DNA from 2 places in the Paraburkholderia sp. CNPSo 3076 genome. Region 2 is predicted to be linked to the other one. Evidence: riboswitches for the same ligand, from Rfam matches in the RefSeq annotation. Region 2 holds a riboswitch; the other holds the start of a gene.
What was found. Region 2 has a riboswitch for manganese ahead of M3A49_RS35550 (sodium:calcium antiporter). Riboswitches for the same ligand answer to the same signal wherever they lie in the genome.
Positions count from the first base shown of each region.

Region 1: another riboswitch for manganese. It lies ahead of M3A49_RS23435 (DUF3597 domain-containing protein); the one in region 2 lies ahead of M3A49_RS35550 (sodium:calcium antiporter).

Region 1 is NZ_JAPMAL010000020.1:15,211-19,624, reverse strand. It holds gene M3A49_RS23440 (efflux RND transporter permease subunit) at 1-1,158, shown strand, start outside; gene M3A49_RS23435 (DUF3597 domain-containing protein) at 1,731-2,126, opposite strand; yybP-ykoY riboswitch at 2,315-2,492, opposite strand; gene M3A49_RS23430 (metal/formaldehyde-sensitive transcriptional repressor) at 2,594-2,869, shown strand; gene dmeF (CDF family Co(II)/Ni(II) efflux transporter DmeF) at 2,877-4,172, shown strand; gene M3A49_RS23420 (DUF1289 domain-containing protein) at 4,176-4,376, shown strand; gene M3A49_RS23415 (hypothetical protein) at 4,389-4,414, opposite strand, start outside.
Region 2 is NZ_JAPMAL010000042.1:16,921-21,334, reverse strand. It holds gene M3A49_RS35570 (class I SAM-dependent methyltransferase) at 1-131, opposite strand, end outside; gene M3A49_RS35565 (hypothetical protein) at 245-526, opposite strand; gene M3A49_RS35560 (hypothetical protein) at 670-882, shown strand; gene M3A49_RS35555 (porin) at 976-2,145, shown strand; yybP-ykoY riboswitch at 2,218-2,321, shown strand; gene M3A49_RS35550 (sodium:calcium antiporter) at 2,499-3,497, shown strand; gene M3A49_RS35545 (HPP family protein) at 3,516-4,414, opposite strand, start outside.

The DNA of each region.
Region 1 (4,414 bases), on a different contig from region 2:
CAGGATATTCAGGTGGGTGGCCGCATCAGCGCTGCGCAGTATCAGTACACGTTGCAGGACCCCGACATCAGCGAACTGAATCACTGGGCGGCCGTGCTGACCGATCGCCTGTCGAAGCTGCCGCAACTCGCTGACGTCACGTCCGACCAGCAAGCCGCCGCTACCAGCGCAACACTCGTAATTGACCGCAGCACGGCTTCGCGTTTTGGCATCACGGCGCAAGCCATCGACGACACGCTCTACGATGCATTCGGCCAGCGGCAGATTGCGACGCTGTTCACGCAATTGAATCAGTACCACGTCGTCGAAGAGGTCGATCCACGCTTTCAACTGACGACGGATGCACTCGCGCATCTCTACGTGCGTTCGCCGCTCACGAATGAACTGGTGCCGCTCAATACGCTCGCCACGATCGAAAACAATGTGTCGCCGATCTCGGTGAATCATCAGGGCCTGTTCCCGGCCGTGACGATCTCGTTCAATCTGGCGGCGGGTCGGTCGCTGGGCGACGCGGTGACGGCGATTCACCAGGCCGAACTCGCAGCAGGCAAGCCCGATAGTTTGACGGGATCGTTTCAGGGCACGGCGCAGGCGTTCCAGGCGTCGCTCGCGAGCGAGCCGTATCTGATCGCCGCGGCGCTCGTGGTGGTCTATCTGATTCTCGGCATCCTGTACGAGAGCGCCATACATCCGCTCACCATCATTTCGACGCTGCCTTCGGCGGGCATGGGCGCATTGCTTGCGTTGATGCTGTGCGGTCAGGATCTGTCGATCATGGGGATGATCGGCATCATTCTGCTGATTGGCATCGTCAAGAAGAACGCGATCATGATGATCGACTTCGCGCTGGTGGCCGAGCGCGAGCAAGGCCTGTCGCCGCGCGAGGCGATCCGCCGGGCCTGTGTGCTGCGCTTTCGTCCAATCATGATGACGACGCTCGCCGCGCTATTCGGCGCGCTGCCGCTCGCACTCGGGCACGGCGCGGGTGCCGAACTGCGCGTGCCGCTCGGCATCGCGATTGTCGGCGGACTGATCGTTTCGCAAATGCTGACGTTGTTTACGACGCCGGTCGTGCACCTGTGGTTTGACCGTCTGTCTCATTGGCTCGCTGATCGGCGTGTGAGGGACAGCGCGGTCAAGGAGCATACCGGCGGTTGATGGCCTTCAGCCTGCCTGGGGCTTTTCTTCCTGATCACCACGGGCGCCGGTGATGCTGCGCGGCGGCCGCGCCCGCTGCTGCGCGCAGGCTCACGGAACACGACGCCGTCGGCGTGCGCGAACGCGACGAGGTCTAGAATGCCGTGCGGCTCGTTGGCGAGCTAAATTCATTCCTCAAAACGCTGTATGCGCGTTTGAGTGCAAGGGACATTTCGCCCCTGTTGGGGTCATGGTCTTGCTTGTATGAACGGCCGCTTGACTAACACGGAGCGGACATTGTCCGCAACAGCGCGGCGGGCAGTTTCGGGTCGATGAACGCCGTCGGCCATGAGAACTGGCCGTCGCGACGGACGAGGGGGCCTGACCAACAAAGGATCAATTTGTTGCGCATGTCGCGCAGGCTTTGTCGGTGAGCTTTTTGCTGGAGATCCGCCGAACAGCCGAGCGCAGATCGGGCGCGTCGTTTGCTGCCGGACGGAAAAGCGGCTACCCGAAGGCAGCCGCGTTACTGCAAGTGTGGTGCGCCGCTCCGCCGTCGCGATCGCCCCAAAACAGGCGACGCTAGCGAGCCGTTAGCCCGCCAGATCTGGCGGCAACTTCCCGCCGTTTGCCGCCAGCGCTTGCATCACCTGTTTGTGCAGCCAGACGTTCATGCTCGCCGAATCGTCCACGTCGCCGTCGTATTTCAGTTCCTGCGCGAGCTGCTTGCGATGCTCGAGGCTACTGTCAACGCCGAGCGCCTTCATTGTGTCGACGATCGACGTGCGCCAGTTCAACGTTTGCCCGCTTTCGCTCACGAGCTGGTCCATGACGGCAGCGACGTCAACGTCAGTCAGCGGCGCGGGCGCGGCATTGGGTGCGCCAGCCTGCGCTGCAGCGGGATCCGGTGTCGGTTCGGCCGCAGGCGGCGGCTGGTCGGGCTTCGCCTTGCCAAAGAGCTTGTTCACGATGTCACCAAAGATGCTCATTTTGAATCCTCCGCAGGTGGGTTATTGACGCAAGCACACTCCGGTCGCGGTACGGGTACTTTCGAGATCCTACGCGACCTTTGTGTCCGCGACGGGGCGATATTTAAAAAAGCCCCGACGCCGGGGTTGCTCATCGACTTCGCCATGAAAGCTTGGTCGGTAGCCGGTCGGCAAACTTTGTTGTTACCGGGCCGCACAGTCAACACGCGATGACACACACCCCCGCGACCCGGCCAGGTGGGGATGCACGTCATCGGTCTTGCCAGGCTTGCGCTGCACACGCCATGTCGCCAGTTAGCGGACAAGTATGTTGACGTGCGCCTCCAGACATTGCGCCTGGAGCGGCTACTCCCCGAAGAGGGCCGCGATTATAAAAGCATCGCGCCGTGTCCCGCAAGGACATTTTAGTATACCCCTCCACCCTATTTCGTTAATATACCCCCCTACGCTATAACTGGAGGCCGAGCATGAGCCATACGATTCGCGAAAAGCAGAAACTGCTCAACCGGGTGCGCCGCATCAAGGGACAGGTCGAGGCCATCGAGCGTGCGCTCGAGGAAGAGCGCGGTTGCATGGACGTGCTGCAGATCATTACGAGCAGCCGTGGCGCGATGAACGGCCTGCTCGCGGTGGTTCTTGAAGACCATATCCGTACGCACCTCGTCGACGCAGAGCCGCACGACGACGAGCACGGCAGCGGCACCGACCAACTGATCGAAGTAGTGCACAGCTACTTCAAGTGAGAGAAACATGAGTCAATTCAAGAACGCCGCTTTCGGGGCGGGACACGATCACATCTTTCTGGGCGCAGCCCACGAAGAGAACGAGCGCAGAACCTGGATGGTGATCGCGCTGTGCAGCGCGATGATGGTGGCTGAAATTGTCGGCGGCAGTCTTTTTGGCTCGCTCGCACTCGTCGCCGATGGACTCCACATGTCGACGCACGCCGGCGCAATGCTGATCGCTGCTTTGGCGTATACCTACGCACGCCGGCACGCGGCCGACCCGCGCTTCGTATTCGGGACCGGCAAGCTCGGAGACCTCGCAGGCTTTACCAGCGCCATCGTGCTCGCGATGATTGCGCTGCTGATTGGGTACGAGGCCGTTTCGCGCTTTCTCTCGCCGGTACCGATCCACTTCGGCCAGGCGCTCCCCATCGCGGTGCTTGGCCTGCTGGTCAATCTGGCGAGCGTCTGGCTGCTGAGCGGCGACCATCACGGGCGCAGCCACGGACACAGTCACGGGCACGCTCATGGCCACGCGCATGGGCATGAAGACGACCACGGCCACGAAGAAGAGGTGCAACGCATCTTCGGTAGCGCCGGCGTCTTTGCCGTTTCGATCTTCGAAGATGGCGTGCCGCCCGTCTTCCGTATCAAGCCAGAAACGGCTGCTTCGAATCTTGGCGCCGATGCTGTTTCAGTGACGACAATCCGCCCCGATGGCGCGCAGCAAACCTTCGCATTTATCGATCGCGGCGGCCATCTCGAGTCGAAGGACGACATTCCCGAGCCGCATGCCTTCAAGGCCGTCGTCCGCCTGCCTGATGGCGAGCATTCAATCGAGTTCGAAGAACACGAGCACGACCACGACGACGCGCAGGCTGCCGCGAACCGTGACCACAACATCCGCTCAGCCTACATTCACGTGATTGCAGACGCTGCAGTTTCCGTGCTGGCCATCATCGGCCTGTTGCTGGCCCGCGCGTTTGGCTGGGTCTGGATGGACCCGCTTGCAGGCACAATTGGCGCGCTCGTCATCGCAAACTGGTCGTGGGGTCTCATGCGCGATACGGGTGGCATCCTGCTCGACATGAACACGGACCGCCGCATGGCCGAGAACGTCCGCCACGTCATCGAAGACAACGGCGACACCGTGCTTGACCTGCATGTGTGGCGCGTAGGCCCAGGGCATATGAGCGCGGTCGTTTCGGTCGCCACAGGTGAAGCACAGCGCAACCCGGGTTTCTATCACGCGGCGCTAAAGCGGTTCAAGGGACTGTCGCATGTGACGGTCGAAGTGAATCCCAACCGGGCCGTAGCCTGAGCCATGGCAGTCAAATCTCCCTGCATCGACCTATGCGCGTTCGATGGCAAGACCGGGCTCTGCACTGGCTGCTACCGGACGCGTGAGGAAGCCCGCGGCTGGAAAAAAATGACAGACCACAGGCGTCATCAGATCCTCAATGAAAAATCCCGGCGGCAGGCAAAGCTGACACGTGAAGCGCCGCAAGCGTCGAAACAGGACTGACAAGGCGCGCCCCTATCGCGGTGCCATGATCCGCAGGA
Region 2 (4,414 bases):
TCGAGCATCGCTGCGTCGGTCACGAGCCGGCGGCTCGCGATCTCGCCGCCGCGCACGGCGGCGATCCAGGGCGTCGCGTTGCGCTGCCATGATGCGAGGACTTCGGCGTCGGTGCGGATATCGCGATTCATGGGTCTCCTCGTCGACGCGGAGCGTGGATATGCCACCGAAACGCGTATTATGCGCGCCGCAGAACACCCGGAGCGGTGCGCGAGCACGGCCGCAAGAAGACCGATCTCGCGAATTACGAACCGAAGAACGGCAAGCAGAAGCCGGCCGGCCCGACGCAATCGCCGGGACCGTTGGGCTGCGGATGCAGGTTCGCGCATCCGGAGAAGGCAGCGGCGACCGTAACGCATAGCGCGGCGCGCAACACGTAAGAAAGAATGCGTGATTTCATGAATAGGACTTGTGCGCTCGCCGACTGCTGCACGCTCGCTTGCGGCGCGCTCGCCGCCTGTGCATGCGCGAGCGCCGCTATCGACAGCATGATTGCGGCGCATGCGCCGCTCTTGAATATCCTCACCTCGTTTCTCCTGTGCGGCCTCGCGGGCCGGGCTATCGGTCATGGCCGGAAGCGTTGCCCGTTCCAGCATCGAATCGGGATGCGACTCGTGAGGCAAGGATAGAGGCGCGACTTTCGCCAAACATCCGCACGAAAATGAAGAAATGTTTAATCTGCGACGCGCAGATAGCGGCCGCGATATTTATTTAGACATTCTTATCAATAACAAAAATTCGCCGCAAAAAAACAACGCCCGCGCGGGTCACAACCTTGTGAAGCCGCAGTGGCGGCGCATTCGCGATCATGCGAATTCTGAAACTCAGTCTTTCCGCTTTTCAAATTCGTCCGCGGAGGGCGCTACGCATAATCGCCGCTGAATTTCGGGGCCGTCGGCAAAACCGTGCCTTAGCGTGCCTTCGCGCGCCGCGATTTCACTCTCACCCATGCCACTCACCAACGAAGACCCTTCCATGAAAAGAACCGCTCTCGCCGCCGCCTTCACACTGGCATCGTTTGCCTCCATCGCTCACGCGCAGAGCAGCGTGACGCTCTACGGCTCGCTCGACACCTCAGTTGCCTGGTTCGGCAACCAGCAAGGCAAGAACGGCTCGGGCGGTACGTTCCAGATGATGTCCGGCAACATGTCGCCGAACCTCTGGGGCCTGCGTGGCACCGAGGACCTCGGCAACGGCCTTTCGGCGATCTTCAAGCTCGAAAGCGGCTTCAACGTCGACAACGGCAAGCAGGGCCAGGGCGGCCGCCTGTTCGGCCGCACGGCCATGGTTGGCCTGAATTCGAGCGCGGCGGGCACCGTCACGCTCGGCCGCCAGTACGATCCGCTCATCGACCTGCAGCCGCTCACCAACGACGGCGCATTCGGCTCCGCGTTCGCCACGCCCGGCGACATGGACAACTATGACAACAGCTACCGCACCAGCAACTCGATCAAGTATGCGAGCCCCAACTTCGGCGGCCTGCAGATGAGCGCGATGTACGCGTTCGGCGGCCAGCCGGGCAGCACCGGCGCGGGCCAGACGTGGGCCGTGGCGGCCGCGTACAACCATGGCCCGTTCGGCTTCGGCGCGGGCTATTTCAAGGCCAATAGCAACGGCGGCACGGCCGCGACGTTCGACGGCCTGAATCCGAACACCGACGTCAACGTGGATTCCGCCGCCATTACGGGCGGCTTCGTCTCCGCAAATTCGCTGCAGATCATTCGCGCGGCCGGCGACTACACGTATGGGCCGGTGACGGCGGGCCTCGCGTACAGCAATGTCGAGTACGCGAACTATCAGAGCGCGTACGGCGCGAACAGCAACACGAAGTTCAACACGGGCCAGGCCTTCATCAACTATCAGGTCACGCCGGTCGCGCTCGTGGGCTTCGGCTACAACTACACGAAGGGTCACGGCAACGGCGTGGACGCGAGCTACAACCAGTTCAGCCTGGGCGGCGACTACTTCCTCTCGAAGCGCACCGATATCTACGCGCTCGCGGGCTACCAGAAGGCGTCGGGCAAGACGATCGACGCGGACACGGGCGAGCTCGTCAACGCGGTCGCCTCGTTCGGCGACTTCGGCAACGATGCGACCAACGACAAGCAGGCGATGGTGATGGTCGGGCTGCGTCACAAGTTCTGATTCGCTTCGCGTGAAGCGAGCGCGGCGAGCGCGCCGGAAATCGCTCGCCGCCTTGAACTTCGGCTATAATCGCCCCCTGTCTTAGGGGAGTAGTCTGCAACGCCTGCTTTGGCGTTGCGCCGCCGTCAACATAATTGGTGCCCCTGCACCATGGCGCCGGCAGCCGTATTGCGGATCATTGCAGCGAATCGCTGCAATTGCGCGGCCTGACGAGACCTATGACGTTTTCCCTTTCACCCGGGCCGGGCGAAGGGAAGCGTCATGGTTTCGGTGCCCGGCTCGCACATCACGGCAAAGATAATGACTCGTCTCGCCCCGCAACTCCTCTTCATTTGCGCCACGGAGCGTTCGTCATGATCTTGACGTTCGCCTTGCTCATTGCCGCGGCTGGCATCATCTACCTGTCCTGCGAGACCTTCGTCAATAGCGTCGAATGGCTCGGCCACAAGCTCAAGGTCACGCAAACCGCCACCGGCACGATCCTCGCCGCGTTCGGCACTGCGCTGCCCGAGAGCGTGGTTACCCTCGTTGCCGTAGCATTCGGCGGCGATCCCGCGCACAAGGAAATTGGCATAGGCGCCGCGATTGGCGGGCCGCTCGCGCTCAGCACGATCGCCTATGCCGTGGTGGGCTTCGCGTTGCTTGCGACAGCGAAGCGCGTGGGCCGCGAGCGCGCGGCCACAGTCGACGTGAATACGCGCCGCCTGCGCCGCGACCAGCTATGGTTCCTCGCGATCTTCGTCGCGAAGATCGCGCTCGGGCTCGTGGTGTTCAGCTTCAAGCCGTTACTGGGGATCGCGTTTCTCGCGGCCTACGCGTTCTACTGCTGGAAGGAGCTTTCCGCCGAAGATGGCGGCGAGGTGGAAGGCGATCTCGAGCCGCTGAAGCTGCGCCCGCACGACGACAATCCGGCCATGGTGTGGATTGTGCTGCAGACGCTGGGCGCGCTCGCGGTGATCTTCGCGGCCTCGCATCTGTTCGTGCAGCAGATCGGCGCCGTGGGGCCATGGCTCGGCCTGAGCCCGCAGTTGACCGCCGTGTTGTTCAGCCCGATCGCCACCGAACTGCCCGAGATCATGAACGCGATCATCTGGGTGCGCCAGGGCAAGGAGCGGCTGGCACTGGCGAACATCAGCGGCGCGATGATGATTCAGGCCACCATTCCCACGGCGTTCGGCCTCTTCTTCACGCCGTGGCATCTCGGCACGCCTGCGATTCTCGCGGCCGTGACGACGATGGTCGCCATCCTGATACTGCAATGGGCGTTTCGCGCGCCGAAGGTGCGCAGCCGTCAGCTCACGCATGTCGGCTGGCTGTATGCGGTGTTCGCGGCGTTGCTGTTCGTGGTGTGACGCGGCCAGGCGCCTGGCTCAGGCTGCCGCTGCGGCGGCCTGCGCGGCGCCTGCGTGGTGATGGAGCCAGCGGATCATGTCCGAATGCTTGACCACGCCGACCAGCCGCCGCGCATCGTCCATCACCGGAATGTCGTGGTAGGCATGCTCGATGAAGATCGGCACCAGATGCGCGAGCGGCGTGGCCCGATGGACCGCGTGCACGCCGGCTGCCATCACGGCTTCCACCGTTTCTTCCACGCGCGCCGACTCGCGCAGCAGCGCGCCGCGCAGCGTGTTCCACAATCGCTTGAGGCCCGCCGCCGGCGCAAGGTCGCCGAGCGCGTGATGCGTGACGACGCCGACCACGCGGTCCATCGCGTCGACCACGGGCAGCGTCGAAGCACCGTGGCGGCGGAACATCTCGTGCGCCGCCCGCGCACCCATTGTCGCGGGCACAGCGGGACAGCCAATCGACATGACTTCCTCGCAAGTTAGTTGTTCGAACGATTTTTGCGGAAAATCCAGCGGCTCCAGTAGATGTTGCGAGAGCGCGGCAAGCGGCGCGGCAGCGGCCGCCGGTGTGGGACGAAACGCGGCGCGCGGATAGCGGTGCCCGGTCAGCGCGTGGAAGGCGAGCGCCGCACCGAGCAATGCAACGGACTGGAACGCGATCGGCGCGAGCACGAAGTGAAAGCCGAGCGCATGAACAGCGGGGCCGCCGAGCACGGCGGTCAACGCGACCGCGCCTGAAGGCGGATGCACGCAGCGGCACAGAAACATCGCGCAGATCGCGAGCGCTACCGCCACGGAAGCCGCCGCGACCGGCGACGCGATCCATTGCGCGCACACCACGCCCATCAGCGCAGAGATGAAGTTGCCGCCAAGAATCGACCACGGCTGCGCAAGCGGGCTATCCGACGCGCCGAACAGCAGCA